4 regions of the Pelagerythrobacter marinus genome follow, and region 1 is predicted to be linked to each of the others. Evidence: riboswitches for the same ligand, from Rfam matches in the RefSeq annotation. Region 1 holds a riboswitch; each other region holds the start of a gene.
The links. Region 1 has a riboswitch for cobalamin ahead of T8T98_RS05075 (TonB-dependent receptor plug domain-containing protein). Riboswitches for the same ligand answer to the same signal wherever they lie in the genome.
Positions count from the first base shown of each region.

Region 2: it holds a riboswitch for cobalamin, as region 1 does, so the genes downstream of both, T8T98_RS12295 (ABC transporter substrate-binding protein) here and T8T98_RS05075 (TonB-dependent receptor plug domain-containing protein) in region 1, are expected to answer to the same signal.
Region 3: it holds a riboswitch for cobalamin, as region 1 does, so the genes downstream of both, T8T98_RS12900 (TonB-dependent receptor plug domain-containing protein) here and T8T98_RS05075 (TonB-dependent receptor plug domain-containing protein) in region 1, are expected to answer to the same signal.
Region 4: it holds a riboswitch for cobalamin, as region 1 does, so the genes downstream of both, T8T98_RS09010 (acyl-CoA thioesterase) here and T8T98_RS05075 (TonB-dependent receptor plug domain-containing protein) in region 1, are expected to answer to the same signal.

Region 1 is NZ_CP139719.1:1,058,977-1,066,568, reverse strand. It holds gene thpR (RNA 2',3'-cyclic phosphodiesterase) at 50-583, shown strand; gene T8T98_RS05080 (M3 family metallopeptidase) at 706-2,949, shown strand; gene T8T98_RS05075 (TonB-dependent receptor plug domain-containing protein) at 3,169-5,073, opposite strand; cobalamin riboswitch at 5,164-5,373, opposite strand; gene T8T98_RS05070 (cell wall hydrolase) at 5,563-6,681, shown strand; gene T8T98_RS05065 (hypothetical protein) at 6,913-7,266, shown strand; gene T8T98_RS05060 (putative bifunctional diguanylate cyclase/phosphodiesterase) at 7,422-7,592, shown strand, end outside.
Region 2 is NZ_CP139719.1:2,492,732-2,500,323, reverse strand. It holds gene T8T98_RS12300 (FecCD family ABC transporter permease) at 1-240, opposite strand, end outside; gene T8T98_RS12295 (ABC transporter substrate-binding protein) at 237-1,130, opposite strand; cobalamin riboswitch at 1,297-1,509, opposite strand; gene T8T98_RS12290 (sigma-70 family RNA polymerase sigma factor) at 1,558-2,277, opposite strand; gene T8T98_RS12285 (flagellar biosynthesis protein FlhA) at 2,274-4,445, opposite strand; gene T8T98_RS12280 (lysozyme family protein) at 4,472-5,356, opposite strand; gene T8T98_RS12275 (hypothetical protein) at 5,450-5,794, opposite strand; gene T8T98_RS12270 (flagellar biosynthesis anti-sigma factor FlgM) at 5,791-6,081, opposite strand; gene T8T98_RS12265 (flagella basal body P-ring formation protein FlgA) at 6,144-6,653, opposite strand; gene T8T98_RS12260 (hypothetical protein) at 6,744-7,184, opposite strand; gene T8T98_RS12255 (MotA/TolQ/ExbB proton channel family protein) at 7,181-7,592, opposite strand, start outside.
Region 3 is NZ_CP139719.1:2,623,659-2,629,103, reverse strand. It holds gene T8T98_RS12915 (hypothetical protein) at 1-499, shown strand, start outside; gene T8T98_RS12910 (hypothetical protein) at 654-938, shown strand; gene T8T98_RS12905 (hypothetical protein) at 986-1,468, opposite strand; cobalamin riboswitch at 1,627-1,858, shown strand; gene T8T98_RS12900 (TonB-dependent receptor plug domain-containing protein) at 1,823-3,967, shown strand; gene T8T98_RS12895 (hypothetical protein) at 3,979-4,533, shown strand; gene T8T98_RS12890 (cobalamin-binding protein) at 4,535-5,445, shown strand, end outside.
Region 4 is NZ_CP139719.1:1,848,847-1,856,438, reverse strand. It holds gene T8T98_RS09020 (phospholipase D-like domain-containing protein) at 1-359, shown strand, start outside; gene folE (GTP cyclohydrolase I FolE) at 356-964, shown strand; gene T8T98_RS09010 (acyl-CoA thioesterase) at 945-1,778, opposite strand; cobalamin riboswitch at 1,888-2,081, opposite strand; gene T8T98_RS09005 (peroxiredoxin) at 2,124-2,603, opposite strand; gene ahcY (adenosylhomocysteinase) at 2,790-4,202, shown strand; gene T8T98_RS08995 (sensor histidine kinase) at 4,346-6,688, shown strand; gene tsaE (tRNA (adenosine(37)-N6)-threonylcarbamoyltransferase complex ATPase subunit type 1 TsaE) at 6,685-7,134, shown strand; gene T8T98_RS08985 (aminoglycoside phosphotransferase family protein) at 7,131-7,592, shown strand, end outside.

The DNA of each region.
Region 1 (7,592 bases):
CCGCCCCAACGGGGTCCACGCGCGGCGCGGGTTCTGTTAGGCGGGGCGCATGCATCGCCTGTTCGTTGCCCTGCCCCTGCCCGAAACGGTGTGCGACCGGTTGCTGGACGCGATGGACGGGATCGAGGGCGCGCGCTGGCAGGGGGAGGAGCAGTTGCATCTCACCCTGCGTTTCGCCGGCGAGATCGATCCGCCGGTGGCCGAGGATCTCGTCGCCGCGCTGTCCGCGGTGCGGGCGCCGGCCTTCGAACTCGCGATCCGCGGGGTCGGGCATTTCGCGCGCAAGGGGCGGCCGCACGCGGTCTGGGCGGCCGTCGCCCCGAGCGAGCCGCTCGCCATTCTCCAGCGGCGGGTCGAACGCGCCTGCCGCGCGGCCGGCCTGGCGCCGGAAACGCGCAAGTTCGTGCCCCACGTCACGCTTGCCCGGCTCAATGCCTCCAGCGGGCCGATCGGCGGCTGGCTGGCCGACAATGCCCTGCTGGCCACCGGACCCTGGCCCGTCGAATGCTTCGCGCTCTATGAAAGCCGGCTGACGGCGGGCGGATCGGACTACGCACGGCTGGAGGATTTCCCCCTCGGCTGACGCGGCGCCTGCCGTTCGTCGGCAAGTCCTTGCATTCGCCCCCGATCTCCGGTTCAACGCGCAGCAGCAAACCTGTCCTGCCCGGTGCCCCGCGCCCGGCCCGACACACGATTGGAGAGACCATGAAGGCCCATATCCTGGCCACCACCGCCATCGCATTCGCACTCGCCGGGTGCTCCACGATTGAGGAGGGCGCCGTGAATTCCGCCGATACTGCCGCTGCCGAGAGCGCGATTCCCGAGGCGACCGGCTATTTCGCGCGCCCGAGCAGCCTGCCGTTCCACGCGCCCGATTTCACGCAGATCGACGATAGCGATTACAAGCCCGCCTTCGAACAGGCGATGGCGATCCACAGCGCCGAGATCGAGGCGATCAAGAACAACCCCGAGCCGCCGACGTTCGAGAACACGATCGTCGCGCTCGAAACCTCGGGCCGGATGCTCGGCCGGGTGGCGACGGTGTTCTACGCGCTGACCGGCGCGAACACCAACGACACGCTCGACGCGGTCCAGGCCGAGATCGGCCCCAAGCTGTCGCAGCATTCGGACGCGATCACGCTCGATCCGGTGCTGTTCCAGCGGGTCAAGGCGGTGTACGACAACCGCGCGGCGATGACGATGACGCCGGAAGACGCCAAGCTGCTGGAAGAAACCTACGACCAGATGGTCCATGCCGGCGCCCTGCTCGACCCGGCGCAGAAGGAACAGGTGAAGGCGATCAATTCGCGCCTGTCCGAACTGACCACCGAGTTTTCGCAGAAAGTGCGCCAGGCGACGGTGGACGGCGCGCTGGTGGTGGACAGCAGGGCCCAGCTCGCCGGCCTGTCCGATGCCGATATCGAGGCTGCCGCCAAGCTGGCGACCGAGCGCGGGCTGGATGGCAAGTACGTGATCGCGCTGCAGAACACGACGCAGCAGCCGCTCCTGCCCGAGCTGGAAGACCGCGCCACGCGCGAGGCCTTGTTCATGAACAGCTATCACCGCGCGGACCGCGGCGGCGAGAACGACACGCGCACCCTGCTGGCCGAAATCGCCGGCTTGCGCGCGCAGAAGGCGGCCCTGTTCGGCCAGCCCGACTGGGCGAGCTACGTCATGTACGACCGCATGGCCAAGAACCCGAAGACCGCGCTCGATTTCATGGAGCAGATGGTCCCCGCCCTCGCCGCGACCCAGCGGCGCGAGGCGGCCCTGCTGAACGAGCAGATCCGGGCCGAAGGCGGCGATTTCGACGTGCGCCCGTGGGACTGGTATCGCTATGCCGAGAAAGTCCGCAAGGCGAAGTACGACATCGACGAGAACGCGGTTAAGCCCTATTTCGAACTGACCAGCGTGCTCGAAAACGGCGTGTTCTACGCCGCGAACAAGCTCTACGGCCTGTCGTTCGAACAGCGCACCGACCTGCCAGTCTACCACCCCGACGTGACGACCTATACCGTGTTCGATGCCGATGGCAGCGAGCTGGGGATCTTCTATTTCGATCCCTTCCAGCGGCCGAGCAAGCGCGGCGGCGCGTGGATGAGCAACTTCGTGGACCAGAGCCACCTCTACGGCACCAAGCCGGTGATCTACAACGTGCTCAACATCCCCAAGGCCGCCGACGGCGAACCGCAGCTGGTCAGCTTCGACAACGTCAACACGCTGTTCCACGAGTTCGGCCACGCGCTGCACGGTTTCTTCGCCGACCAGAAATACGCCAGCCTCTCGGGCACGGCGACCGCGCGCGATTTCGTCGAGTACCCGAGCCAGGTGAACGAGCTGTGGGCGACCTATCCCGAGGTCCTGCGCAACTATGCCAAGCACTACGAAACGGGCGAGACGATCCCGGCCGAGCTGGTCGAGAAGATCGAGGCCGCGGCCAAGTTCAACCAGGGATACGATTTCGGCGAAGTGGTCGAGGCCGCGCTGCTCGACATGAAGTGGCACGCGCTGAGCGCCGAGGAAGCGGCGGCGATCGACACGCCGGAAGAAGTCGATGCCTTCGAACGCAGCGCGCTGGAGGAACTGGGGCTGGAAGTGGACCTGGTGCCGCCGCGCTATCGCTCGACCTATTTCAACCACATCTTCTCCAGCCCGGCCGGTTACAGCGCGGGGTACTATTCCTACCTCTGGACCGAGATGCTCGACCGCGACAGCCGGCAGTGGTTCCTCGACAACGGCGGGCTGACGCGCGCGAACGGCGATCACTATCGCAAGACCGTGCTCAGCCGCGGCGGGACGATGGACTATTTCGAGATGTTCGAGAATTTCGCCGGGCGACAGCCCGACGTGACGCCGATGCTCGAGGCTCGCGGGTTGCTGGGCGGCGAGGCGGAAGCCGAACCGACCACTTCGGACGGCCCGCTGCCGCCCGAAACGACCGAGGACTGAGGGCGTAAGCGCTCCTGAGGGGCGGCCCGCGGCGCCGCCCCCCGTCACCCTGAACTCGTTTCGGGGTCCATTCCGCCCCGTCGGGACTCGGCCCATGAAGGCGCGATGGATGCTGAAACGAGTTCAGCATGACGCGAGACGGAGAGAGAGCGAAACAGAAAAGCGCCCGGCCTCACCGCGAGGCCGGGCGCTTTTTCGTGCTTCAGACTTTGCGGCGGATCAGAACCGCGCGCGCGCGCCGACGTAGGCGCTGCGGCCCGCCGTCGCATAGCCAGCCGCCGTCTGGTATTCGGTGTCGAACAGGTTCTCGACCCGGCCGAACAGCTCGAACCGCTCGCCGAAAGGCAGCGCCGCGCGCAGGCCCGCGAGGGCATAGCCGTCCAGCGGCGTCAGGTTGCTGGCATTGTCGAACGAATCGCTCACCAGCCGCACGTCGCCGCCGAGCGTGAGCCCGGCCAGCCGGCTTTCCCAGTCGGCCGACAGCGTCAGCGTGTGGCGCGGACGGCGGGCGAGGACATTGCCCTCGTTCGCCGAACCGGCGGTGCGGTTCTCGGTATCGACCCAGGCATAGACCGCGCGGGTCACCCAGCGATCGGACGGGCGCGCACCCAGTTCGACCTCGATCCCCTCGGCCCGGACGCGGCCGATATTGTCGTAGAAGCCGAACGGGCGATCGGCGCAGAGCGGGGCCGGGTTCTGCCAGCAGCTGGCGAACTCGATCTGGTTGCGCGCATCGCGGCGGAACGCGGTGACCGCGCCGTAGAAGCGCGTGCCCGACAGCGACCGGTCGCCGTGGACCAGGCCGATGTCGTAGCTGGTGCTGCGTTCGGGCTGGAGCGCCTCGTTCCCGTAATCGGAATAGAGCTGGTAGAGCGTCGGCGCCTTGAACCCTTCGCCCACGCTCGCGCGCAGGCGCAGGTCGCCGGCCAGGGCATAGCTGACGTCCGCGCCGAAGCTCGTCTCGCTGCCGAAGCGGGCGTGATCGTCGAGCCGGGCGCCGGCATGGGCCGAAAGCGGCCCCATCTCGATCCCGAGCTGGGCATAGGCGCCGAAGATCCGCGTGCTGTGCCGCGCGTCGTCGGTCAGCGTGCGATAGTCGCTCCACTCGTTCTCCGCCCCGAAATTGACCAGCAGCGGCCCGATCGGGCGCCATTCGCCGCGCAGCTCGACCCGGTCCGAATGGCCGTCGCTGGCGAAAGTCGGATCGTCCACACCCTCGCTGCGGTTCGCGCGCTCGGTATCGGCGAAGGAATAGGCGGCGCTGACGAACAGCGGCCCCGCGTCGTAGACCGCGCCGGCCGATGCCGAGTACTGGCGCGTGTGCTGCGTATCCTCGGTGTCGGCCAGCGCGTAATCGGGCGGCGGGAAACCGTCGAGATCGAGGTCGCCCTCGGCCCAGCGGCCGCGTGCGAAGACCTCGAACCCGGGGGTGAGGTAGAGCCGCCCGTGGCCGTTGACGGCCCATTGCTCGAAGCCGTCGGGCTCGGTGCCGCTGGCCGCCTGGGAGAAGCCGTCGGTGCGGTAATAGCTGGCCGATCCGCCGAGGAACCCGGCCGTGCCGCCGACGCCGCCGGAAACCGCGCCGGTCAGCGTATCGCGCGATCCGTACTCGGCGCTCGCCTCCAGCCCGGTTTCGCTGCGCGTGCTGGCGACCAGGACCCCGCCGATCGCGTCCGAGCCCCAGATCGTGGAGTTCGACCCGCGCAGGACCTCGACCTTGCCGAGGTTGGTGGCGAGCAGGTTGCCGAAATCGAACCCGCCGCCGGGCGCCGCCGGGTCGGACACGCGCACCCCGTCGACGATGACGAGGAGCTGCTCGCCCTCCGCCCCGCGCAGGCGCACGCCGGTCACCGCGCCGGGGCCGCCGTTGCGGCTGAACGACAGGCCGGGAACGCGCTCCAGCACGCGGGTCAGGTCGGCGCCCTGGACGCTTTCGATCTCGTCCCGGCCGATCACGGTGACCGGCTGGCCGGTGTCCTCCACCTCGATCCGGGTGCCGGTGGCGGTGACGGTGATCTCGGTCTCTTCGGGCCGGAACTGGCCATAGGGGTCGGCTGCGTCCTGCGCTGCGAGAGGCGCGGAGAGCGCAAGGATGCTGGTGCCGAAAATCAAGTGGTTACGCATGGGATACTCCTGTCACGAACGAATGTCGCCCATGACGGAACGGGGGCGCATGCCCCTTCCGCTTGCTTCCGGTACACCCCGCCCGGCAGCACGAACGACCGTCGGCGGGCAGGTCTCCTGGCTCCCGGATCGACGCGCCGCGCTTCGCCTTCCCGGTTTGCCGGTGGCCCGGTTCCCCAGTGGCTTGCCGAACGGGCACTCCCCGGTCACAGTTGCGGGGGCAGCGGGGGCTTCTACCCCCTTCCCTCTTCGGTCCGCCGCCTTGCGGGCGGGCGGACAACCCGTGACGTGCGGCGGCCCTTAGCCGCGCCGTCGGGCCCGGGCAAGCGGGGCGCGCGTTAACCTCTCGCTAGCCACGCCGCTTAACCGCCGCTTGCGACCTGTCCCGCCAAGGGACGGGGGAGACGGCGCGTTCGCAGTTCATCATTTGCGCTGCTACGCGCCCGGGGCGCGCCCGCACCCGGCGGCGGACAACCGAAAGGACGCAGCTTGCACCACGGCCCGGCCAGGACCGATCGCACCCGCCGCAAGCCGGCGAGCGCCTGGTCGCGCCTGCTGCGCGGCGGCCCGGCCGGGCGGCATCGCGGGCGGCGCATCCTCGCGGTCGCCGCGGCGCTGGGCGTGCCGGCGATGGCCGCGCCGGACGACTGGCACGCGTTCGGCCAGCCCGCGGCCCAGCCCGCGCCGGCAGAAACCGTCCGCCCGATGCCGTTCGAACGCGCCGGCCATTCGTTCCCCGGTTCGGCGTTCTACTTCCTCGAAGACAGCCCGCGCGTCGTGCCGTCGGCGCGCGACGACCTCGCCGCGGTGTTCGACCCCACCGGCACCGGCGATGGCGAGGCGGCCGAACTGGCCGCGGCGCGCACCGCCGGCCCGGCCGCGCGCAGCTTCATCGGCGGCGGCAGCGCGATCGACCGCGCCCGCGCGCTGCATTGCCTGGCCAGCGCCGTCTATTACGAGGCGGCGAGCGAGACCCTGGGCGGGCAGAAAGCCGTCGCCCAGGTCGTGCTCAACCGCGTGGCGCACCCGACCTATCCGAACAGCGTGTGCGGCGTCGTTTTTCAGGGCAGCGAGCGCAGCACCGGCTGCCAGTTCACCTTCACCTGCGACGGCTCGCTCGCGCGCAGGCCGGTCAAGGCGGCCTGGGACCGCGCGCTGCGGGTCGCGCGGCAGGCGCTTTCGGGCGACGTCTATGCCCCGGTCGGCCTGGCGACCCATTACCACACGATCTGGATCAACCCCTACTGGGCGCCGAGCCTCGACACCGTCGGGGTGATCGGCGCGCACCGGTTCTACCGCTGGCGCGGATCGGCCGGACGCCCGGCCGCCTTTACCGCCGCCTATCGCGGGAGCGAGCCGGTCGCGGCCGCCCCGCGCGGCGATGCCGCCGGCGCCGCGCTCGCCGCCGCGCGCGACGTGCCCGCGCCGGGCCGGGCCGTTCTCGACACGCGCGCCGCCAATCCGCCCCTCCCCCCCGGCCCCGCGCCTGCCGGGCAGGCCGCGCGACCGGGCGAAGGCGCGGCCGACGCCGCCGGCGGCAACCTGCCGGGCGGCGGCGGGGTGAAGCCCGAATATGCGAACAGCGGGCGCTGGATCGCCCGCCCCTGAGGCCTTTTCGGAAGGGCTTTTCGCAAGTCTTTCCCGCAAGGCTTTCTTGCCAGCCGGTCGCTCGCGCCCCTTTGCTCTGGGGCCTGCGCCCCGATCGGGCGCAAATCGTTAAAGCGGCGGAAACCCTAGGGCAAAACCCCTGCTTAGGGCTGCCGCGCCTAGAGCGGCGCGCAAGTCGCAACCCGCCTTTGCCGTCAGCCGCGAAGAGCATACCGGAAGGCCTACCTTGTCATGACGGTCCATTTCGCCGCATCGCGCCGTTCGACGCAGAGCCCCCTTGCCCGCGCGCTGAGCCGGCGCAAGCCCGGTCGCGCGGCGAATGACAACTGCACCGAACGGGGCAACGACCGGATGCTGCATGCCGCGCTCCACCACTTCGCCCGCCATGGCCTGGGCGCCGCGCGCGAGGCGCGCCGCCAGGCCGAGCGCGCCTTCTTCGCCGGCGACCGCGCATCGTACGACTGGTGGCACGGCATCTGCCGCACGCTCGACGCGCGGCTCGCCCGCGGTCTGGAGCGGACGACGGCCGCCGGCCTGCGGACCGAGGGGGTCGCGCCCTCGGCGCCCGAAACCCTCCCGCAGTAGGGTTTCCACCGCCTTCCAGCGGCCACCGGCAAGGGGTGTAAGGCACCTCTTAACTATGCGGTGACCAATTTTGGGGTAACGGTGTCTTCATGGCGAGCTGCGAACCCCGGGGGAAGGTCACCAGGGCCTTGTCCTATTTCCAGAAAGGCGATGCGTTGTCCGAACGCGTCCGCCGTATCCTCGTTCGCACCCTCTATACCCAGCCGAGCAGCCTGGCCGCCGGCGCGGCGAGCGGGATCGTCTCCTCGCTGGTCGTCGCCTACGTCAGCGATTCCACGGCCATGTACGGGCTCAGCGCCGCGCTGTGTCTGGTCGCGGCGGTGCGC
Region 2 (7,592 bases), 1.4 Mb from region 1:
ATTGCGCAGCAGCCCCTGCAGCGCAGCGCCGCTCATCCCCAGCGCCGCGCCGACCATGGCCGCCGCCAGCGCGCGCGGCAGGCGGATCTGCCAGACGACGAGCACGTCGCCGGCTTCCCCGCCCAGGGCAAGCGCGCCCAGCACCGCGCCTGGCGCGAGGGCGACCGAGCCGAGGAGGAGCGCGAGGAAAATCCCCCCGGCAAGGAGGGCGCCGAGGGCAATGTTCGTGCGCGCCTTCACCGCGTGGCCCCTTCGCTCACCCCGGTTCGGGCCCGGGCGAGCGCCTCGATCGCATCGACGAGAAACCAGCCGCCGCAGCTGGTCCAGGCGCCTTCGAGCGCGACGACCGGGCGTTCGGCCAGCTGCGCGCGGGCCACCGGGTGGCGCGCCGCGCTCCAGCGGTCGGTCTGCCCCGTCGCGCCGTCGTAGAAAGCGGCCGCGATCACGTCGGGCCGCTGGTAGGCGAGCCGTTCGAGGGGGAGGGCGTTCCACCCCGGCCGGTCCTGGAAGTTCGCCAGCCCCGCTGCGCGCAGGACCTCGTGAACCAGCGTTCCTTCGCCCGAGGTCACGCCGCCCGGCGTCATGTAGAGCGCGGCCGGCGCGCGCCCGGCGGCGGGCGGGGGCAGGGCGGCAAGGCGGCGATCCATCGCTGCCGCGACCCGTCGCCCTTCTTCGGGCGCGCCGAGGGCATCGGCCAGGCGGACCACTTCCGCGCGCACCTCGGCCAGGGTCTGCGGGAAGCCGATCTGCACCACCGGGATGCCGAGATCGGCGAGGAACGGCACGACGTCCGCCCCCCCGCCGTAGGAGCGCACGACCAGATCGGGCCGCAGCGCGGCAATGTCCGCCGCGCGCGGGCGCGCCGTGGGCAGGCCGCGGGCCTGCGCGCGCATGTAGGAAAAGGGCTTGGCCGCATCGGGGGAAAGCGCCGCGATCGCGCCGCGCTCGGCGAAACGCAGCACGTACTGGTCGGCGCAGTAATCGAGGCTGACGATCCGTTGCGGCGGCCCGGACGGGCGCTCTACCTGCGCCGGGGGCCCCGCGCAGGCCGCCAGAACGATCGCGGGCAGCACGGCCAGCGCCCGCGCGGCGCGCCGGGCGCGGCAGGCGATGCGCGACATCCATGGCATGGGCTGCACTTCCCCGGCGGTGGCCCGGCAGGGGGATTCCGGTCCCCCGCGCGGCCCTGGACAGTCATGGCCCGCCGGGCAGGGCCCGGCGCCGGGAACCCGGCCGGTGGCTGTCGCTGCTGCGGGAAACGCGGTTTCCCGTCGGCTGGAGCTGACCCGGCTCCCCCGGACGAACGACGCGACGGCAGGTCTCCTGGCTCGCGGATCGGCGCCCTGGGCCGTCTTCCCGGCCGCGCCCGCATGAAAGCGCGGGCGGCCAGTGACGCGGTGGCCCGGGGCTCCCCGCTTACAGTTGCGGGCACAGCGCCGGCCTTGCACCGGCTTCCCTCTTCGCCGCGCGTGCCTGGGCGCGCGCGGAACCGTCGCTCCGACCAGTGCGGCGGCGGCGCGGGCTTGTCAATCTTTCCCCGGCCGCGAAGGTGGGCCTCTACGCCGCTTCCATCGCCTTGCGCATCCTCGCCAGCGCGGCGGCCTTGAGCTGGTGGACCCGCGGCACGCTGACATCCAGCACGGCGGCGATTTCCGACAGGTTCAGTTCCTCGACGAAGTAGAGCTGGATGACCAGCTGGTGCCGCTCGCCCAGCGCCGACAGCGCGGCGACCAGGCTTTCGCGGTCTTCCTGTTGCAGGACCTGCCGCTCCGCGTCCGGCTCGGCCGAGGCGAAGGCGGCGTCGGTCTCGCTGTAGCATTCGTCGAGCGAGGCAAGCCGCGTCTCGGCAAGATCGCGTTCGTACTGCAGGAATTCCTTCACCGGCATCTCCAGCGCTTCGGCCAGCTCGGCGGCCGAGGGTTCACGGTCGAGCGAGCGGCGCAGTTTCGCCCGCGTTGTCTCGAGCTGCCGCCGGCGGCTGCGCGCCCCGCGCGAGTCGGGGGAGGCGCTGCGCAGGAGATCGACCATCGCCCCGCGCACGCGCAGCTTGGCATAGGCGGCGAAACCGTCGTCGCTGGGCGAATCGTGCTTCTGCGCGCACTCGGTCAGGGCCACCAGGCCGGCCTGCATCAGGTCGTCCACGTCGATCGTCGGGCCGCCGCTGCCCGACAGGTGCCAGGCGAGCTTGCGGACCATCGGCAGGAACCGGGTCACCCGGTCGCCGACGTTGCCGCGATAGGCTTCCGCCGCGGCGAACTGGGTATGATCGAGCTTCATGCGGCCATCGCCTCCGTTTTCATCTCCATGCCCGCTGCGGGCCCTGCGCCCGGCCCCGGCTGTGCGGCGTCCTGCGGGCCGGCCTCTGCGGCGGCCTGGGCCGGGGCCTGGGCGCCAGGCTGCGCGGGCGGGGCCTGCGCGGCGCCATCGTCCTCGCCCCCGACAACCGCGATCACCTCGATCGGCTGGGAGACGGGCAATTCGTTGATCGACAGGACCGTGCAGCCCGGCGCGCGCAGGCGCAGCAGGCCGGCGAGCGGGCGGCGCGCGCGCGGCTGCACGATCAGCGCCGGCGCGCCCGCGCCATGGGGCCGCTCGGCCATGATTGCGGCGATCCGTTCGCCGATCGACCGGGCCAGGTCCGGCTCGATCACGATTGCGCCGCTGGCCGGGTCCTGCATTCCGCCGACGACCATTTCCTCCAGCTGGGCGGCCAGGGTGATGACCGGCAGGCGCTGGTCGGGCGGGCAGAGGCTGCCGACCAGCATCGGGCCGAGGTCGGCGCGCAGCATGTCGACCAGCCTTTCGTGGTCGGTGGTCTGCTGCGCCGCCTGCGACAGGCTGGACAGTACCGGTATCGGGTGGGCCAGCGTGATCCCGTCGGCCAGGAGCGCGCGCAGCAGGCGGGTGATCGCGGCCAGCGACAGCGGCTGCGGGGTGATCGTTTCGACCAGCTGCGCGTTGCGTTCGCGGACCATGTCGAGCAGCTCGCGCACCTGGTCGGGGCCGAGCAGCTCCTGCGGCCGGGCGGAAAGCAGCTGGTTGACGTGGGTCGCCACGACGCTTTCGGCATCGACCACCAGGTAGCCTTCGGCAACCGCGAGATCGCGCGCCGCCGGCTCGATCCAGATCGCCGGGCAGCCGAAGCTCGGGTCCAGCGTCGCCTCGCCCGGGATTTCGGCCAGGCGGCCGGCCTCGCCGGTGTCGATCGCCAGCATCCGGTCGGCCTTGAGCTTGCCGGTGCCGAGCGGCGCCCCGCCCAGCGTGACGCGGTAGGCATCGGGCGCGAGGTCGAAACTGTCCTTGATGCGGAATTGCGGGACGACGAAGCCGAAAGCCTGGCACAGCTGGCGCCGCAGCCCGGTCAACCGGGCGACGAGCGGCGCGCCGCGCTTCTCGTCGGCCAGGTGGACCAGCCCGAAGCCGAGCTCGACCGTCACCAGCGCCTGTTCCGACACGTCGCCGATCGCGATGCGGGTGGGATCGGGGGCAGGCTCCGGCTCTTCGGCGGGCACGAACTTCTTGCGCTTGCTGAGCATTCGCCAGAGCGCGAAGGCCCCCGCCGCGAGCGGCAGGAAGACGGTTTGCGGCATGGCCGGGATCATGCCCATCGCGGCCAGGATGCAGCCGACCGGCAGCCAGATACCCGGCTCCGCCAGCTGGCCGCCGATCTGCCCGGTCAGGTCGCGCGAATCCGCGACGCGGGTGACGATGACCGCCGCGGCGATCGACAGCAGCAGCGCCGGGATCGACGCCACCAGCGCGTCGCCGACGGCCAGGGTGACATAGACCTGGCCCGCTTCGCCCGCGGTCAGGCCGTGGGTCGCCATGCCCAGAACGAAGCCGGCGATGATGTTGACCAGCAGGATCAGCAGTGCGGCGATCGCGTCGCCCTTCACGAACTTGCTGGCACCGTCCATCGAGCCGTAGAAATCGGCCTCGGTCGCGATCTCGCGCCGGCGGGCCTTGGCCTCGTCGGCGGTCATCAGGCCGGCGGCGAGGTCGGCGTCGATCGCCATCTGCTTGCCGGGCAGGGCATCGAGCGTGAAACGGGCCGAGACTTCGGAGACGCGGCCCGCCCCCTTGGTCACGACGACCAGGTTGATGATCATCAGGATCATGAAGACGAACAGGCCGACCGCGAAGTTGCCGCCGATCAGGAAGGCGCCGAAAGCTTCGATCACCTTGCCCGCCGCGGCTTCGCCCTCGTGCCCGTTCATCAGCACGACGCGGGTCGAGGCGACGTTGAGCGCCAGGCGCATCAGCGTCGCGAACAGGAGGACCGAGGGGAAAGAGGAGAAATCGAGCGGCTTTTCCGCGTTCATCGCCGCCATCAGCACCGCGACCGAGAGCGCGATGTTGAGGACGAAGAACAGGTCCAGCATGGCCGGCGGGATCGGCACGACCATCAGCACGATGACCGCGAGAATGCCGACCGGCAGCGCCATCGAGGGCGCGAGGAAGGTCCGCCAGGTCACAGCCCGAACGCCCTGAACTTGCCGTAGGCTTCATTGACCTGCCGGGCGGCCCGGCCGCCGAGCGCGCCGGACCCGCCGAACGTCGCCTGCAGGGTCTCTGCCATCGAGGGGCGCGGCGCCGGGCGGCCGCCATCCGCGGGCTCGCCCGCGAAGCTGCGCCGGGCCTGGGTGAAGGCCGCCGCCGGGGTCGCGGGCAGGGGCGCGGGCAGGGCCGCACCGGCCGCCGGGGCGATGCCGGGCGCGATCCCGTCGCCGGCCTTGGCCCGTTCGACCTTGCCGCGCACGAGGTCCATCACGTCGGCCACCGAACGCGCGCGGCCGCCCTTGTAGAAGATCGCCCCGTTGGCTTCGGCCGCCTTGGGAAACAGCGATGCCGCCGGCGTCAGCGGGTTGTCCTGCAGCGCGCCGAGGAAGCTCTTGGCGCCGCCGGCACCGAGGAAGTGCGCGAGGTATAGCTCGGCATGGTCGGGCTCGCGCCCCAGGAAGCCGCGCAGCTCGCCCGCGTTGTCGCGCGCAAGCTCGGCCGCCATCAGCGAGGCGACCTCGGGATCGAAGCGCAGGGCCATGATCTGCGAACGCAGGCCCGCATCGCCGACCGTCGCCCGGCCGCCGCTGCGCGTGATCGCCGCCTCGGCCCAGTCCAGCCCGTGCGTGCGGCCGTGGCGATCAAGCGTCTCGAGCCAGGTGGAGGATATGAACTGGTAGAGGCCCGATGCGCTCGAGGTGCGGGCGCGGGCCTGGGGTTCGAGGTTGGATTCGATCTTCGCCTGCGCGAGCAGGTAGTCGAAATCGACCCCGGTCGCGGCAGAAGCGCGGGCGATCGACGCCTGGACGGCGTCGCCCGATGCCGCGCTGCGCTGAACTGATGTGACCTCTGGCAAGACTGCCCCCGGCGTGGTTGAACTCGCCGGGTCTCAAGCAAGAGGTGTGCCAAAAAGGGCGCAGGCCCGCCTGGGCGGCCCGCCGTGCGGCGGTCAGGCGGTGTAGGGCGCCTCGCGCGCGACCATCGGCCGGCCCGATCCGTAAAGGCTGATCCGTCCGGCCAGCGCGCCGAGGCGCGCCTCGACATTGGCGGCGATCAGGTTGCGGATCTTGCGGTTGACCGCGTTGAGCCGCGCCACCGCGTCGAGCAGGCCGCGGCATTCCTCGTCCAGCGGGCCATGGGCCTGGCGCTCGATCGCCTCGCACAGTTCGAGCTTGCCGTCGCTCGACGACAGGATGCTGTCGAGATCGAGGGCGGCAAGGGCCTGCCGCTCGTTCTCAAGCAGGGCAAGCATTTGCCGCAGGCTGTCGCGCAGGGTCGCGTGTTCGGTCGTCATTTCGCATTCCTCGGCAGGAAGCCCGCGGCGATCATCGCGTCGGCGGTCTTGCGGGGGTCGAGCTGGTAAGTGCCGTTGTCGAGCGCGGCGCGGATGCCGGCGACGCGTTCGCCGTCGATCGGCGCCTCGCCGCGGGCCTGGGCGACGGCGTCGAGCGCGCCTGCACCGGCCCGATCGGCTTCCTGTGCCGCCGGCCTGGCCTGCTCCGCCCGGGCGACGGGGGCCGCGCTGCGCGTTCTCAGTCGCGCCGCGATCCCGTTTGCCGCCTGCATGTCGATCCGGTCCATCGGTCCGCTCCGTTGCTGTAGCGGGACTGATAACGGCACCGGCGGCCGATGTTTAAGGGGTCTTACGGCAAATCCATGCCGACCCGGCCGGGCTGGATCACGCGGGCGCGGATCGCCTCGCGCTTCTCGCCCGCGGGGCGCACGCGAATCCAGTCGCCGACCGCGCCGGCTTCCAGCGCCTCGCCCTGGCGCGAGACGGTGAACCCGCTGCCCTGGACCGCGATAGAAACCATTTCGCCGCGCGCGATGACCGGGCGTGCCGGGGCCGCGGCCTGGCTCGCCGCGATCGGCACGAACAGCCGCCAGCCGCCCGATACCGGGCAGCGGACGAGCACGGTGCGGTTGCCGCTGCCATACCATTCGAGCGCGACGGGCGTGGGGCACTGGGCCAGCTTCAGCCGCCGGTCGACCGGGGTGCGCGCGCCGCCCTCGCTGCCCAGCGGCGCGCCGGTGAAGCGTTCGACCGCGCGGTCGATGCTGGAAAGATCGTGGAAGCCCGCGGCCAGGGTGGGGGCCGCGACGGCAATCGCGCCGGCGGCACCGAGGGCAAGGATCGTCCGAATGGGTCGCATGGCATCACCTCTTGCTGGGCGCGCTGCGCGCCTTTCGCGCATGCGCTTTGCCGCTTCCTTGCAATCGTCGTGCCAGTCTGCCGGGCACCGTCAGTTCGGCTGGCGGCCGTCGAAATCGAGCACCGCGGCCAGTTCTTCCGCCGGGCCGGGTTCGACCACGATCCGCGCGCTGCGCCCAGCGCGGCGCGCCTCCTGCGCGAGAGCGAGCGCGGCCGCCGCCGCCCGGTCGCCGCCGCCCGGCCGGTGGCGGGCGATGATGGTCAGGTTCTGGCGCGGGTCGCGCGGCTGCTCCGCCAGCCACTGGCCGATGGGCGGGGCCCCGGGCGCGGCGCGGTAGATGGCGATCGGCTCCCCGCTTGCCGGCAGGGCCGGGGCGGGAGAGGGTGCCTCGGTGGGGGTGGCTGCTGACGCGGCCGCGTCTGCATCCGGCTCGGGCCGCTCGGCCATGGCCGCCGCGGTCACCATGAACAGGATCATTGCCAGGTCGGCCAGGGTCGTCTGCCACCCGCCGCGGATCGAGGAGGCGATCATGCCGCCACCTTGCCGCCATCGCCCGATGCCGGCTCGCCCGCGTCGATCCGGCTGCGCGGTATCGAGCGTTCGACCGCCGCGGCGAGCCAGCCGATCAGGTCCTCGCGCGCGGTCTCTTCCGCGCGGGAGCGGCGCGCGACGGCGCCGGCCAGCGGGCCGAACACGAAATTGGCGAGCACGAGGCCGTAGAGCGTCGTGACCACCGCGGTCGCGATCGCGCGCGCGTAGTCGCCCCCGGCCGCGGCCGAGAACCCGCCCAGCGCGACGAGCGTACCGACCAGGCCGAGCACGGGGGCCAGTTCGGCCGCTTCGCCCAGCACGCGGGTCGCGGTTTCCGATACCTGCCGCCGGCGCGCGCTGTGCCGCGCATGTTCGTCGTGCAGGGCCCGGATCGAACGGTGGCGGACC
Region 3 (5,445 bases), 1.6 Mb from region 1:
CGACCTCGAACCTACGCTCGCCTCGATCGGCGCACGCATGGCGGAGATGGGTCGACTGATCGACAGGTCCGCCGATCACACCCGCCTGGTCGCTTGGCTACCGGACGGCCGTGAGATCGCTTTCAACCACGACCATCCCAAGGCCTGGCTCGCCTACCTCATGGTCCCGGCCATGTTGCGGCGGTCAGGACTGTCGGCGCATACGCTTCCCTCGCTGGTACCGCGACAGAAGTTCCTGTGCGGTTCGGCGAAGGAATGGACCGCGGCGGTCGCGGACTGCATCGCCGAACAAGCTCCCGCCGCCTATCGGTCGCTTTGTCGGATGGAGCGGGATGTGGGCGATCTGCGCACGCGTTTCCAGCGGACCAGGCGCAGTCGGCTCGCCGAAGCGGCCGAGCTGCGGGTCGCACTGCCTTCGCTGACACGCAACAAGCTCGCGATCGCTGTGAATGTCACGCCGGCAGGCGCGGGGTATCTGATGCGTCAGCTCGAACGCTAGAAGAGCGCGCTTTCATCGAAAGCTGCGAGCGGGGCTTCCATTCCGCGCCCGATTGGCTATCACGCTCACGAACCTTTTTGCCTGCCCGACCGCATCGCCCACACGGCTCAGCGGTCGGCGGGATTGTTGTAAGCAATCGAAAGGTTCTGATCCCATGAAACCACATGCATGTTTTCGCATCTCGGTCGACGAGCTCGCGCAGGATCTCGGCAATTATGTCGAACTTGCGAAGACGCGGACGTTCGAGATTTATGATAACGGTGAAGTCGAAGTGATGCTGGTGCGCATTTCTGCAATTCCCGATTGGGACGAGCAGTTGCAGAAGAGCATCCGGACCGACATGATGACGAAGATGGAGCGAGAAGAGTTCATGACCCCGCCTGAGGATCTGAGCCATCTGCCGGACAGCTATGACGATTGGCCGGATGACACAGACTGATCGCCGTGCGCCGGCTGCTCGAAACTACCTTGAAGCGAATGGCCCGCTTAGAGTTTCGAGCCGTTGGAGTTTCGCGCCAGTGAAGCTCTGATTTTGCAAAAGGTTTGTGGTTCAAGCATCGCCCCGAGAACCTCGCGCTCGTCGCGGTCCATTTCTCGAAAGCGAGACAAGAGAGCGATCTCCTGATCGTTGAGCTCGAACAGCCGAGCGTAATACTCCTCTTCTTCGCGCTCGCGCCTGACATCGCTGTGTTGCGGGATGTTCTCGCGTTCCCAGTCCCAGCGATCTTCATACGCGACCTGCGCGTGCTGAACGACAAGAGGCATCCAGAACATCCAATCCGGGATAGCGTCGCCTTCCCGTTCGAATCGAGCCACGCGCTTTTCCGTAGCCCGATCAAATCTGCTGCCTCCGCCGGGTCCAATATAAAGATCACTTTTGACCGCGCATGAAAAAAAGGCTTTCTCCACGTCCTTATGGGACCACTTCAATACGCGGCGCTGTTCGATGAGCCAGGTTCTGGCCTCCAATGGCGTTTCCCACTTTGGTCCGGGCAACATTACCAACTTAAGTCCGCCGTTACAGCACCGATAGTTCTTCCAGCCATCCGTTCTTCAAGCTCCCGAGTGAGCGCGCTGATTGGTCGCTCGACTATGCAAGCTCATGCTTGCCGAACATTCGGGTGAAGTCTAGAGCGTCCAGCGTCGGCGAAATCGCTCGCCGATAGTGCGTGCCGGTAACGGGAACGCAGTGAGGTCTTGCCGGGCCAATTCTGCGGCTGTCCCTGCAACTGTAAGCGGCGAGCGCGTGACATGAGTGGGGTTCGCTCCACGACCACTGGGCGGCGATGTCCGTCTGGGAAGGTATGTCGCGTGCAGTGACCCGTGAGCCAGGAGACCGACCGGTGCGTGTCGCTCTTGCCGGGCTCATGGGATTGGCCGGGCGCGAAACGAATTTCGTCTGGGCGACGAGTAGCGGTTGGAGCCGCATCGGCAGGACCGCCGGGGGATGCACGCGTCCGTCCCCTGGCAGTCTCGTCGACCGCGTTTGCGCGGACGCTCCGGCCAAGTCGCCTGGCGCCCTGGAAATTCGTGTCTATGAAATACGTTCATTTATTGCTTCTGTCTTCCGCATTCCTGACAAGTCCGGCGCTCGCGCAAACGATCGATCCCGATGCCGATCCTGAAACCTCCACGACCTCGATCGTCGTTACCGGGAACCGCGCGACCGATCCCGTGCCGATCGATCAGGTTGGCGGATCGGTCACGATCCTCGACCAGCAGGTCCTCGATCGGCGGCAAGTGCGCGAGGTGTCCGACGTGCTGCGCGACGTCCCGGGTGTCGCGGTCGGGCGGGTTCCCGGCCAGACGCAGATCCGGCTGCGAGGGGCCGAAGCCAATCATACGCTCGTCCTGATCGATGGGATCGAGGTGTCCGACCCCTACGCTGGCGAATTCGATTTCGGAACGCTCATCGCCGACGAGGCGGCGCGGATCGAGGTGCTGCGCGGGCAGCAGAGCGCGATCTACGGATCGGACGCGATCGGCGGCGTCATCCAGTACATCACGCTCGGCGGCCGCGATGCTCCCGGGGCGGCCGCGCGTATCGAAGCCGGTTCGTTCGGCACGCTGAACGGTGCTGCCCGGATCGCCGGATATAGCGGCGATCTCGACTATGCGCTGTCCGCCACGCTCAACACCACCGATGGCACGCCAGGCGCCCGCGGCGGCACGCGCGACCTTGCGAACGACAGCGGTGCGGTGTCTCTCAAGACGACGTTCGCGCCTACGTCCGATGCACGCCTTACCGGCGTATTGCGCTACGCACGCACCGATGCCGAATTCAACGACAGCGATTCCGATCCGGCAAGCCCGACGTTCGGATTCCAGGTCGATAGCCCCGGCAACCGTTTCCAGAACGAGGCTGTCTACGCGCTGGTGCGGGGCGAGGTGGACCTGCTCGACGATCGTTGGACCCATGCGCTGTCGGCACAGATCGCGGACACCCGGCGCGACGGTTTCGCTTCGACTGGACGCAGCTACGGCAGTGAAGGGCAGAGGCTGAAAGGGTCCTACGATACGACGTTGCGTATCGAAGCTGGCGGTCTCACACACCGGGTCACGGCGGCTCTCGACGTCGAACGCGAACGGTTCCGTAACACCGATCCGACCGGCTTCGCATTTACCGGTCGTCGGCAGATCGACAATATCGGCCTCGTCGGCCAGTATGCGATCGATCTGGGAGACCGGGCGAGCGCGTCCGCCTCGATTCGCAGGGACTGGAACGACCAGTTCGCCGATACGACGACCTACAGACTTCAGGCGAGCTATCGGATCGCTGCGGCTACGCGGGTGCGCGGGGCAGCAGGATCGGGGGTGAAGAACCCCTCGTTCTACGAACTCTACGGTTTCGTCGACGGTCGCTTTATAGGCAATCCCGACTTGAGGCCCGAGAAGTCGAGCGGATGGGAGATCGGGATAGACCAATCGCTGTTCGGTGAGCGCGCTTCGATTGGGGTCACCTATTTCGAAAGCGAACTGGACGACGAGATCTTCACTTCCTTTCCGCCCCCGAACTTCGTCGCCAGCCCCAGCAATCGCGACACCGTCTCTGAAAGAAACGGTGTCGAAGTGTCCGGCGAGGCGCGCTTGGGCGAGGCCTGGCGCGTCAATGGAGCCTACACCTATCTGCGTTCCCGCGAGAATGGCACGCGCGAGGTACGTCGGCCCTCGCATACCGCCAGTCTGGCCGTCGACTGGCGCGTTCCCGGGGATGCGGGAGGGGTCACGCTCGTCGCGCGCTACAATGGCGAGACGATCGACAGCGCCTTCATCGATCCCTCCTTCGTGCCGGTTCGCGTGCAACTGGACGACTACCTGCTGCTGAACGTCGCCGCCGACGTGAGGGTCATGGATAATGTCGAGCTGTTCGGCCGGGTCGAGAACCTGACGGCCGCCGACTACGAGGATGTCTTCAGCTTCGCGACGCCGGGACGCTCGTTCGCCGTCGGCGCGCGCGCACGCTTCTAGGGAGAATTTCGATGACGGATGAAATCACGGCGCAGTCGGAGGCTGCTAGGTTCGCATGGCCTGTCACACTCGCCTTGGCGACCGTGGGCGGATCGCTGGCCGCCGCCTGCATGATGCCGTTCGTGGCTCTGGCGATCGTGACCGCCGCGACCATGCACCGCTCGCTCGCGCTGGCGACGATCCTCGCGATCTGGGCGACCAACCAGGTGCTGGGGTTCACCGTTCTCGGCTACCCGCATACGGGTTATGCGTTCGCTTGGGGCGGTGCGCTCGGCATCGCATCGGTTCTGGCAATGCTTGCAGGTGCCGCCGTCATGGGCGAACGTGACGAGCTGAGTTCGTTTCGGACGCTGAGTGCCTTTCTGATCGGATTCTTCGTCTACGAGGCTGCGCTCTTCGGGCTCACTTTGGTCGTAGGCGGAACCGAGACCTTCGCGATGCCGATCGTGGGGCAGATCTTCGCGAACGATGCACTGTGGTTCGCAGGACTTTCGGGCGCCTACTGGATCCTTACCAGCACCGCTCCAAAACTCTTCGGACCCACGCCGCGGCTGCGGCTCGCCTGACATGGCGCATCCGCGGATAGTGTCTCTCCTGCCGAGCGCGACCGAGATCGCCGTCGCGCTCGGGTTGGGACAGAACCTCGTAGGTCGCTCTCACGAATGCGACTATCCGCCATCCGTAAAGGGGTTGCCGGTCGTCACGTCCACCAAGCTGGAGAAGGGATTGACGTCGTGCCAGATCGACGACCGGGTTCAGGGAATCGTGCGGCAGGGTCTGTCGGTATACGAGGTCGACACCGCGCTGCTGCGCGACCTGCGGCCCGACCTCATCCTGACGCAGTCGCAATGCGCGGTCTGCGCGGTTACCCCTGCCGATCTGGAGGAGGCACTGAGCGAGTGGACCGGAACCGCACCGGTCCTGCTCTCGCTGGCGCCCGACACGCTGGAGGATGTGTGGGGCGATTTCGCCAAGGTCGCCGAAGCGGCGGGATTGTCCGAGCGGACATCTTCGGTGGTCGACGGCTTGAGACGGCGCATGGCAGGGCTGGCCGAAAACCGAGGGCGGAGGATAGATCGTCCAAGCGTCGCCGCGATCGAATGGATCGATCCGCTGATGGCGGCAGGAAACTGGGTGCCCGAACTGATCGAGGCGGCCGGCGGTCGTCCGTTATTCGCGCGAGCCGGTGAACATTCCCCGTGGCTGGAATGGGACGACTTGATCGCCGCCGATCCCGAGCTGATCGTCGCTATGCCCTGCGGATATCAATTGCCGAAGACACTCGCCGATCTCGGTTCGCTCGTCGACCGCTCCGGTTGGAAGGACCTTACCGCGGTTCGCAAAGGAAAGGTCTTCGCCGTCGATGGCCATCATTATTTCAATCGGCCCGGCCCACGGCTCGTCGAATCTGCCGAGCTTATTGCGCAGCTGCTCGGGACGAGCTCAATTCGCGCATTCGAAATGGGACGGGACTGGAT
Region 4 (7,592 bases), 790 kb from region 1:
ATTGCCAGCGGCCGGCCAACGGCCACGTCGGCCCCGCGATCGCCGCGCTGCGCCATTCGCTGCTGGGCGAGCATTGCGGGCTCGAGGCGGAGGAGGTCGCCCGCCTGCTGGAGCGCGACCCGTCGATGCACCGCCTGATCGCCGAGCACGGCCAGGGGGAAGACCGTTCGCTGCGCGCCTACGACGTGCCGGACCTCAACGGGGTGGAAGATACCCTGGCCGAATCGGGCATGCTCGACCCCGAACGGCCGGACGAGATGTTCGAGCCGTTTGCCAAGGGCGGACTTTTCCGCAAGGGGAGCATGCTGCGGCGCGCCGCGCGCCGCGCGAAACGGACACGAAAGAGGATCGGATTATGAGCAGCCTGGTCGGGCCGGACGAAGACGTATCGCGGGGCAAGCCCCCCGTTCCCGACGAGGTGCAGGAGGCGATTCGCACGCTGATCCGCTGGGCCGGCGACGACCCGGAGCGCGAGGGGCTGCTCGACACGCCGAGCCGGGTCGCCCGCGCGTGGAAGGAGTATTGCCTCGGCTATGCCGAAGATCCCGCGATCCACCTCAGCCGCGTGTTCGAGGAAGTGGGCGGATACAACGAGATCGTCCTGCTCAAGGACATCCCCTTCCAGAGCCACTGCGAACACCACATGGCGCCGATCATCGGCAAGGCGGCGATCGCCTACCTGCCGACCGACCGCGTGGTCGGCATCTCGAAGCTCGCCCGCGTCCTCCACGGGTTCGCGCGCCGGCTCCAGGTGCAGGAACGGCTGACCGCCGAAGTGGCCGACTGCATCTGGGAACATCTCCAGCCCCAGGGCGTGGCGGTCGTGATCGAGGCGAGCCACAGCTGCATGACCGCGCGCGGCGTTCGCACCCCCGGGGTGACGATGACCACCAGCCGCATGATGGGCACGTTCCTCGACGACCCGCGCAGCCGCGAGGAAGTGCTCAAGCTGATGGGATACTGAACGGCAGCGGGCGGCCTTCGCGGTTCACGCTGACGAGGGTGAACAGCGCGCTCGCCGCGCACCGGCGTTCGCCCGTCAGCACGCCTTCCGACCACAGTTCCACCGCCACGCGGACCGAGCTGCGCCCGGTCATCTTCACCCGCGCCACCAGTTCCACGATGTCGCCTTCGACGATCGGTGCGACGAAATCGATCCGGTCGGAGGAGGCCATGACGAGCACCTGGCGCACGTGGCGGGTGGCGGCGATGAAGGCCGCCTTGCCCATCATCCGCAGCGCGTCGCCGCCATAGAGCGTGCCGTAATGGTTGGTCTGCCCCGGGAAGACCATGTCGAGGATGCGCAGCGGCGCCCCGCCATGGCCATCCACGTCCTCTTTCGCGTCGCCGTGCGCCCCGGGGGGCGCGGCGAGCGGGGGCAGGGGAAGGCGCGTGTCCGGCCCCTTGCGCGCGACCATCGCGAACCGTCCGCGCGTGCACAGCCGCCGTTCGCCGCTGACCGGCGCTTCGGCCACGAGCTCCACCTCGACGTCGAGCGAGGACGCCCCGACCCGCACGACGCGCCCGGTCACCTCGACCATGTCGCCTTCGTGCGCGGGCGCGGCGAAGTCGATCTTCTCCGATGCCGCGGTGACGAACGGCGCCCGGCCATGACGCGAAGCGGCGAGGAAGGCGACCTTGTCCATGTGCGCCAGGGCGACCCCGCCGAACAGCGTGCCGTGATGGTTGGTGTCGCCGGGAAACACCATGTCCACCAGGCGCACGGGCGGGCCGGGTTGGGCGGCCGGTTGTGCTGGCGTGATCTGCCCGGGTGTCATCGTCGTCGCCTCCTTCACATGGCGGCAATGCGTCGACCGGGCACGTGCAGCCGGCCGCGCGGGCGGGCGCTCCGGCTGCCAGCGACCCGACCGGACACCCCGCCGGTGGTTCGTTTGCAGCGCCCGGGCAGGTCTCCTGGCTTGCGGGTCGTCGCGATCGGCCTGGCCTTCCCGGGGTGGGCCCGGTGGCGCTTCGTCGGCCGTCGCTCTCCGCCTACAGTTGCGGGGGCAGCGCCGGATTCGGACCGGCTTCCCGTCTTCGCCCCGGCGCGCGGCCGGGGAACCTGGGCGCGTGTTTCGGTTCGGATCGGGCCGGCGCCACGGCCGGCCCGTCCCCCGTTGCGGTCAGAGCTGGCCGAGCATGTGCTCCGCGCTCGAGACCGAGAAATCGCCCGGCTGTTCGACGTTGAGTTCCTTCACCACGCCGTCTTCGACGATCATCGAATAGCGCTGACCCCGCTGGCCGAGGCCGAAACCGCTGCCGTCCATCGTCAGCCCGGTGGCCTGGGCGAACTCGCCGTTACCGTCGGCCAGCATGGTCACGTCCGACGAACCGGCCTGGTTGTTCCAGGCGCCCATGACGAAGGCGTCGTTGACCGCGGTGCAGGCGATCTCGTCGATGCCCTTGGCCTTCAGGTCGCCGGCCTTTTCGACATAGCCGGGCAGGTGGCGCGCCGAGCAGGTCGGGGTGAACGCGCCCGGCACCGAGAACAGCGCAACTTTCTTGCCCTTGAAGTATTCGCCCGCCTGGACTTTCTCGGGACCCTCGTCGGTCGCCTTCACCAGCGTCACATCGGGAATCCTGTCGCCAACCGAAATCGTCATCTCGCAATATCCTTTCGTCGTCCCGTCCGTTCGCGTGCCGATATAGAGCCTGCGGTGCGCGCGGCAACGGCAAAGGATATAAAGATCGCTTTATATTTGCTTCGCGACAGGGCCGTCGCTACATCCGCGGGCAGGAAAACGGGCGCGCCCTGCGCGCCGCCAGACAGCAGATTTCAGGAGAATTCCGTGGCCGACGCCAAGCAGGATTACATCGTCAAGGACATCAGCCTCGCCGATTACGGCCGCGACGAGATCGCGATCGCCGAAACCGAGATGCCCGGCCTGATGGCCCTGCGCGAGGAATATGGCGAGGCGCAGCCGCTGAAGGGCGCGCGCATCACCGGCTCGCTGCACATGACGATCCAGACCGCGGTGCTGATCGAAACGCTGACCGCGCTGGGCGCCGAGGTCCGCTGGGCGACCTGCAACATCTTCTCGACGCAGGATCACGCCGCCGCGGCGATGGCGGCCAACGGCGTGCCGGTCTTCGCGGTGAAGGGCGAAAGCCTGGCCGATTACTGGGACTACGTCGGCAAGATCTTCGACTGGTCGAGCGAGGACGATCCCGACTGCACGGCCAACATGATCCTCGACGACGGCGGCGATGCGACGATGTTCGCGCTCTGGGGCGCGCGGATCGAGGCGGGCGAGGAAATGCCCGCGCCGCAGAACGCCGAAGAGATCGAGATGCAGCGCGCGCTCAAGGCTTTCGTCAAGGCCAGGCCGGGCTATCTCACCAAGTCGGTCCAGGCGATCAAGGGCGTTTCCGAAGAAACGACCACCGGCGTCATGCGGCTGTACCAGATCGCCAAGCAGGGCAAGCTGCCGTTCCCGGCGATCAACGTGAACGACAGCGTCACGAAGTCGAAGTTCGACAATCTCTATGGCTGCAAGGAATCGCTGGTCGACGCGATCCGCCGGGCGACCGACGTCATGCTGGCGGGCAAGGTCGCCTGCGTGGCGGGCTACGGCGACGTGGGCAAGGGCTCGGCCGCTTCGCTGCGCGACGGCGGCGCGCGGGTGATGGTGACCGAGATCGACCCGATCTGCGCGCTCCAGGCGGCGATGGACGGGTTCGAAGTCGTGACGATGGAAGAAGCGGTCGGCCGCTGCGACATCTTCGTGACCGCGACCGGCAACGAGGACGTGATCACGGCCGAGCACATGAAGGCGATGAAGCACATGGCGATCGTGTGCAACATCGGCCACTTCGACAGCGAGATCCAGATTTCCGCGCTCGACAACTACACCTGGAAGGAAATCAAGCCGGGCACCGACCTGGTGACCTTCCCCGATGGCAAGTCGATCCTGGTCCTCGCCAAGGGCCGCCTCGTCAACCTCGGCTGCGCCACCGGCCACCCGAGCTTCGTGATGAGCTCCAGCTTCACCAACCAGACGCTGGCCCAGATCGAGCTGTTCACCAAGTCGGACGAATACCGCAACGAGGTCTACGTCCTGCCCAAGCACCTGGACGAGAAAGTCGCCGCGTTGCACCTGGAGAAGCTCGGCGTCACGCTGACCAGGCTGAGCCAGAAGCAGGCCGACTATATCGGCGTCCCGCAGGAAGGGCCGTTCAAGCCCGAGCACTACCGCTACTGACGCGCGCTGGCGCCCGGCGGCGAGCGGCGGGCATTCGCCCGGCCCCTGCCGCCGGGCCGCCCGCCGGGGCGGCCGGGAGCACCCGGGGCGAGCGCGGCAGGATTGGCGTTGCATCGCGGGCGCTTGCCGCATAGCTGACCGGCATGGACCTTTCCCCCACCGCGCTGGCGCTGATCGGGCTGCTGCTGGCAGCATGGACTGCCGGCGCCGCATGGCTGATGATCGCGGCGGCGGCCAAGGCGCGGGCGGCGGAAACGAGCCGCAAGGCGGCCCGCAGGCTCGCCCGGATGATCGACGAGGCGCCGGCGATCCCGCTGCTGGTCCGTGCCGACATGCGGATCGAGGCGTCCGAACGGCTGGCCGGCTGGTTCGGCCTCGACCGCCTGCCGGCCTATCTCAGCGAACTGTCGGGCAGCGGGGGCGAGGGCCTCTCGCGCGATCAGCTGGAAGACCTGACCCGGCACGTTCGCCGCGCGCAGAAGACCGCCGCACCGTTCCGCATGGCCCTGACCCCGCCGGGATCGCAGCGTAGCCTGGCCCTGCGTGGCGCGCTGGCCGACCCGCAGGTCTCGCCCGGCGGGGCGGCGCTGATCTGGGTGTTCGATTTCAGCGAGAGCGAAAGCGAACTGGCCCGCCTGCGCGAGGAGGCGGCGCGGGCGCAGGGCGATTTCGCCGCGCTCGTCGGCCTGATCGAGGCCGCGCCGATGCCGATGTGGTTCCGCGGCACCGACGCCCGGCTGCGGCTGGTCAACGGCGCCTATGTCGAGGCGGTCGGCGCGGCCAATGCCGCCGACGCGGTCGATCGGCAGCTCGAACTGGTCGAGCAGGTGGACGGTCTTTCCGCGGCGCAGGTGGCCCTGCAGTCGGCCGAGCACGACGCTCCGATAGAGCGGATCGTGACAGCGACCGTGGCCGGCGAGCGGCGCTCGCTGCGGGTCAGCGACCTGCCGCTGGGGCGCGAGGGCATTGCCGGATACGCGATCGATATCGAGGACATGGAGGAACTGGCCCGCGAATTCCGCGCCTTCCGCGAGGCGCAGCGTTCGATCCTCGACCAGCTTTCGGTCGGGGTCGCGCAGTTCGACGCGCGCCGCCGCCTGACGTTCGCCAACCAGCCGTTCCGGCGCATTTTCGGCGTCACCCCGGGCACGGTCGCCGCGGGTCTCGATTTCGAACGGTTCCTCAGCGATGCCCGCGATGCCGGGAAGACCCCGGTCGTGCGCGATTTTCCCGCCTGGCGGCGCGAACATGCCGAGTGGTTCAGCGCCGACGAGCCGCGCGAGGAAGCCTGGCCGCTGGCGGACAAGACCCACTTGCGCGTTGTCGGCAACCCGATGCCCGACGGGGGGCTGGTGCTGGTGGCGGAAGACCGGACCGAACAGCTCGCGCTATCTGCCACGCGCGACACCCTGCTGCGCACGCGCACGGCCACGTTCGACAGCCTGTTCGAAGCACTCGCCGTCTTCGCGCCCGACGGGCACCTGCAGCTGTGGAACCGCAGCTTCGCCGGGACCTGGGGGCTGGACCCGGACCTGATGGACCGGCACCCGGCCGCCGACCGCCTGATCGAGGCGCTGGCCCCCAATCTTGCCCGGCCGGCCCAGGCCAGGGCCGTGGGCGAGGTGATCCGCGCCGCCACGCTCGACCGCAAGGAAAAGGGCGGGCGCATACAGCTGGCGGACGGGCGCACGCTGGAATTCGCCGGCGTCCCGCTGCCCGATGGCAACGGCCTGCTGACCGTGCTCGACATCACCGACTCGGTGAAGGCGGAAGAGGCGCTGCGCGAACGCAACATGGCGCTGGAAGAGGCGGACCAGGTCAAGACGCGCTTCCTTGCGAACATGAGCTACGAATTCCGCACCCCGCTGACCTCGATCGGCGGCTTTGCCGAACTGCTCGACAGCGGAGCCGCGGGCGAGCTTTCGGAGCAGGGGAAGGACTATGTCCGCGCGATCCTCGATTCGGTCGCCCGCCTGACCGACCAGGTGGAGGACGTGCTCGACCTCTCGCAGAGCGAGGCGGGCCTGCTGCCGGTGACGAAGGAGCGGATCGCCCTGATGCCCTTCGTCACGCGGATCGTGCGCGAGCGCGAGCAGGCGATCCTTGCCGGCGGCCTCAATCTCGACCTGGAAGGCAGCTCGGTCGGCAAAGTCGATGCCGATCCGCGCCAGCTCGGCCGGGCGATCGGCCACCTGCTCGACAACGCGATCGCCGCGACCGACAAGGGCGGGCGGATCCTCGTCAACCTGACGCGCGAGCCGGACGGGGTGAAAGTGGTCATATCGGACAATGGCCGGGGGATGACCGCGGGTGAACTGGCCCATGCGCTCGATGGCCTGCGCAAGACCCGCGACGGCAGCGGGCTGGAGCGGCGGCAGGGGCTGGGCATTCCGCTGGCGCGCGAACTGGTCGAGGCGCAGGGCGGCACGCTCGACATCGCCTCGCGCAAGGGCGCCGGCACGACGGCGACGATCCGCCTGCCATGACCGGCCCGGCGACCCTGGACCTCCCCGATCTCGCGGCGATGGAGCGGCTGGGGCAGGCGATCGCGCGCCAGCTGCGGGCCGGCGACGTCGTCGCGCTCTCGGGCGGGCTGGGCGCGGGCAAGACCACGCTGGCCCGCGCGATCATCGCCGCGCTGGGCCACCGCGGCGAGGTTCCGTCGCCCACTTTCACGATCGTCGAGACCTACGATGCGCTGGACCCGCCGCTGGTCCATGCCGATTTCTATCGCCTCGACGATCCGGCGGAGGCGGAGGAGATCGGGCTCGACGATTACCGGGCAGGGGCCGCGCTGCTGGCCGAATGGCCGGAAAACGCCGGCGGTTTCGCGCACGAGGCGGGGTGCCTGTCGATCACTCTCGAAATCGCGGATAGCGGGCGCAAGGCGATTGTCGTGCCGGGCGACGATTGGCTAGGGCGCATGCCATGAATGCGCTGCCCGATGGCCTGATTCCCTTTCTCGACAATGCCGGCTGGCAAGGGGCGACGGTGGAGCCGCTCGAAGGCGATGCCTCCTTCCGCCGCTATTTCCGCGTCCGCCACGGCGATCGCCGGGCCATGCTGATGCATGCGCCGCCCCCGCACGAGGACCCGCGCCCGTTCCTCGACGTCGCGCACTGGCTGTCCGCCAATGGCCAGCGCGCGCCGGAAGTCCATGCCGAAGACGCCGCGGCGGGCTGGGTCCTGCTGGAGGATTTCGGCACGGACCGGATGCGCGACTGGCTCGAAGCCCACCCGGACGGGGAAGCCAACGCCTATGCCTGCGCGATCGACGCGCTGGTGGCGCTGCATCGCCTGCCGCCCGGTCCCTTCGCCCCCTACGACCTCGCCGCCTACCGCCGCGAACTGGCGCTGTTTACCGACTGGTACTGCCCGGCGATGGGGCTG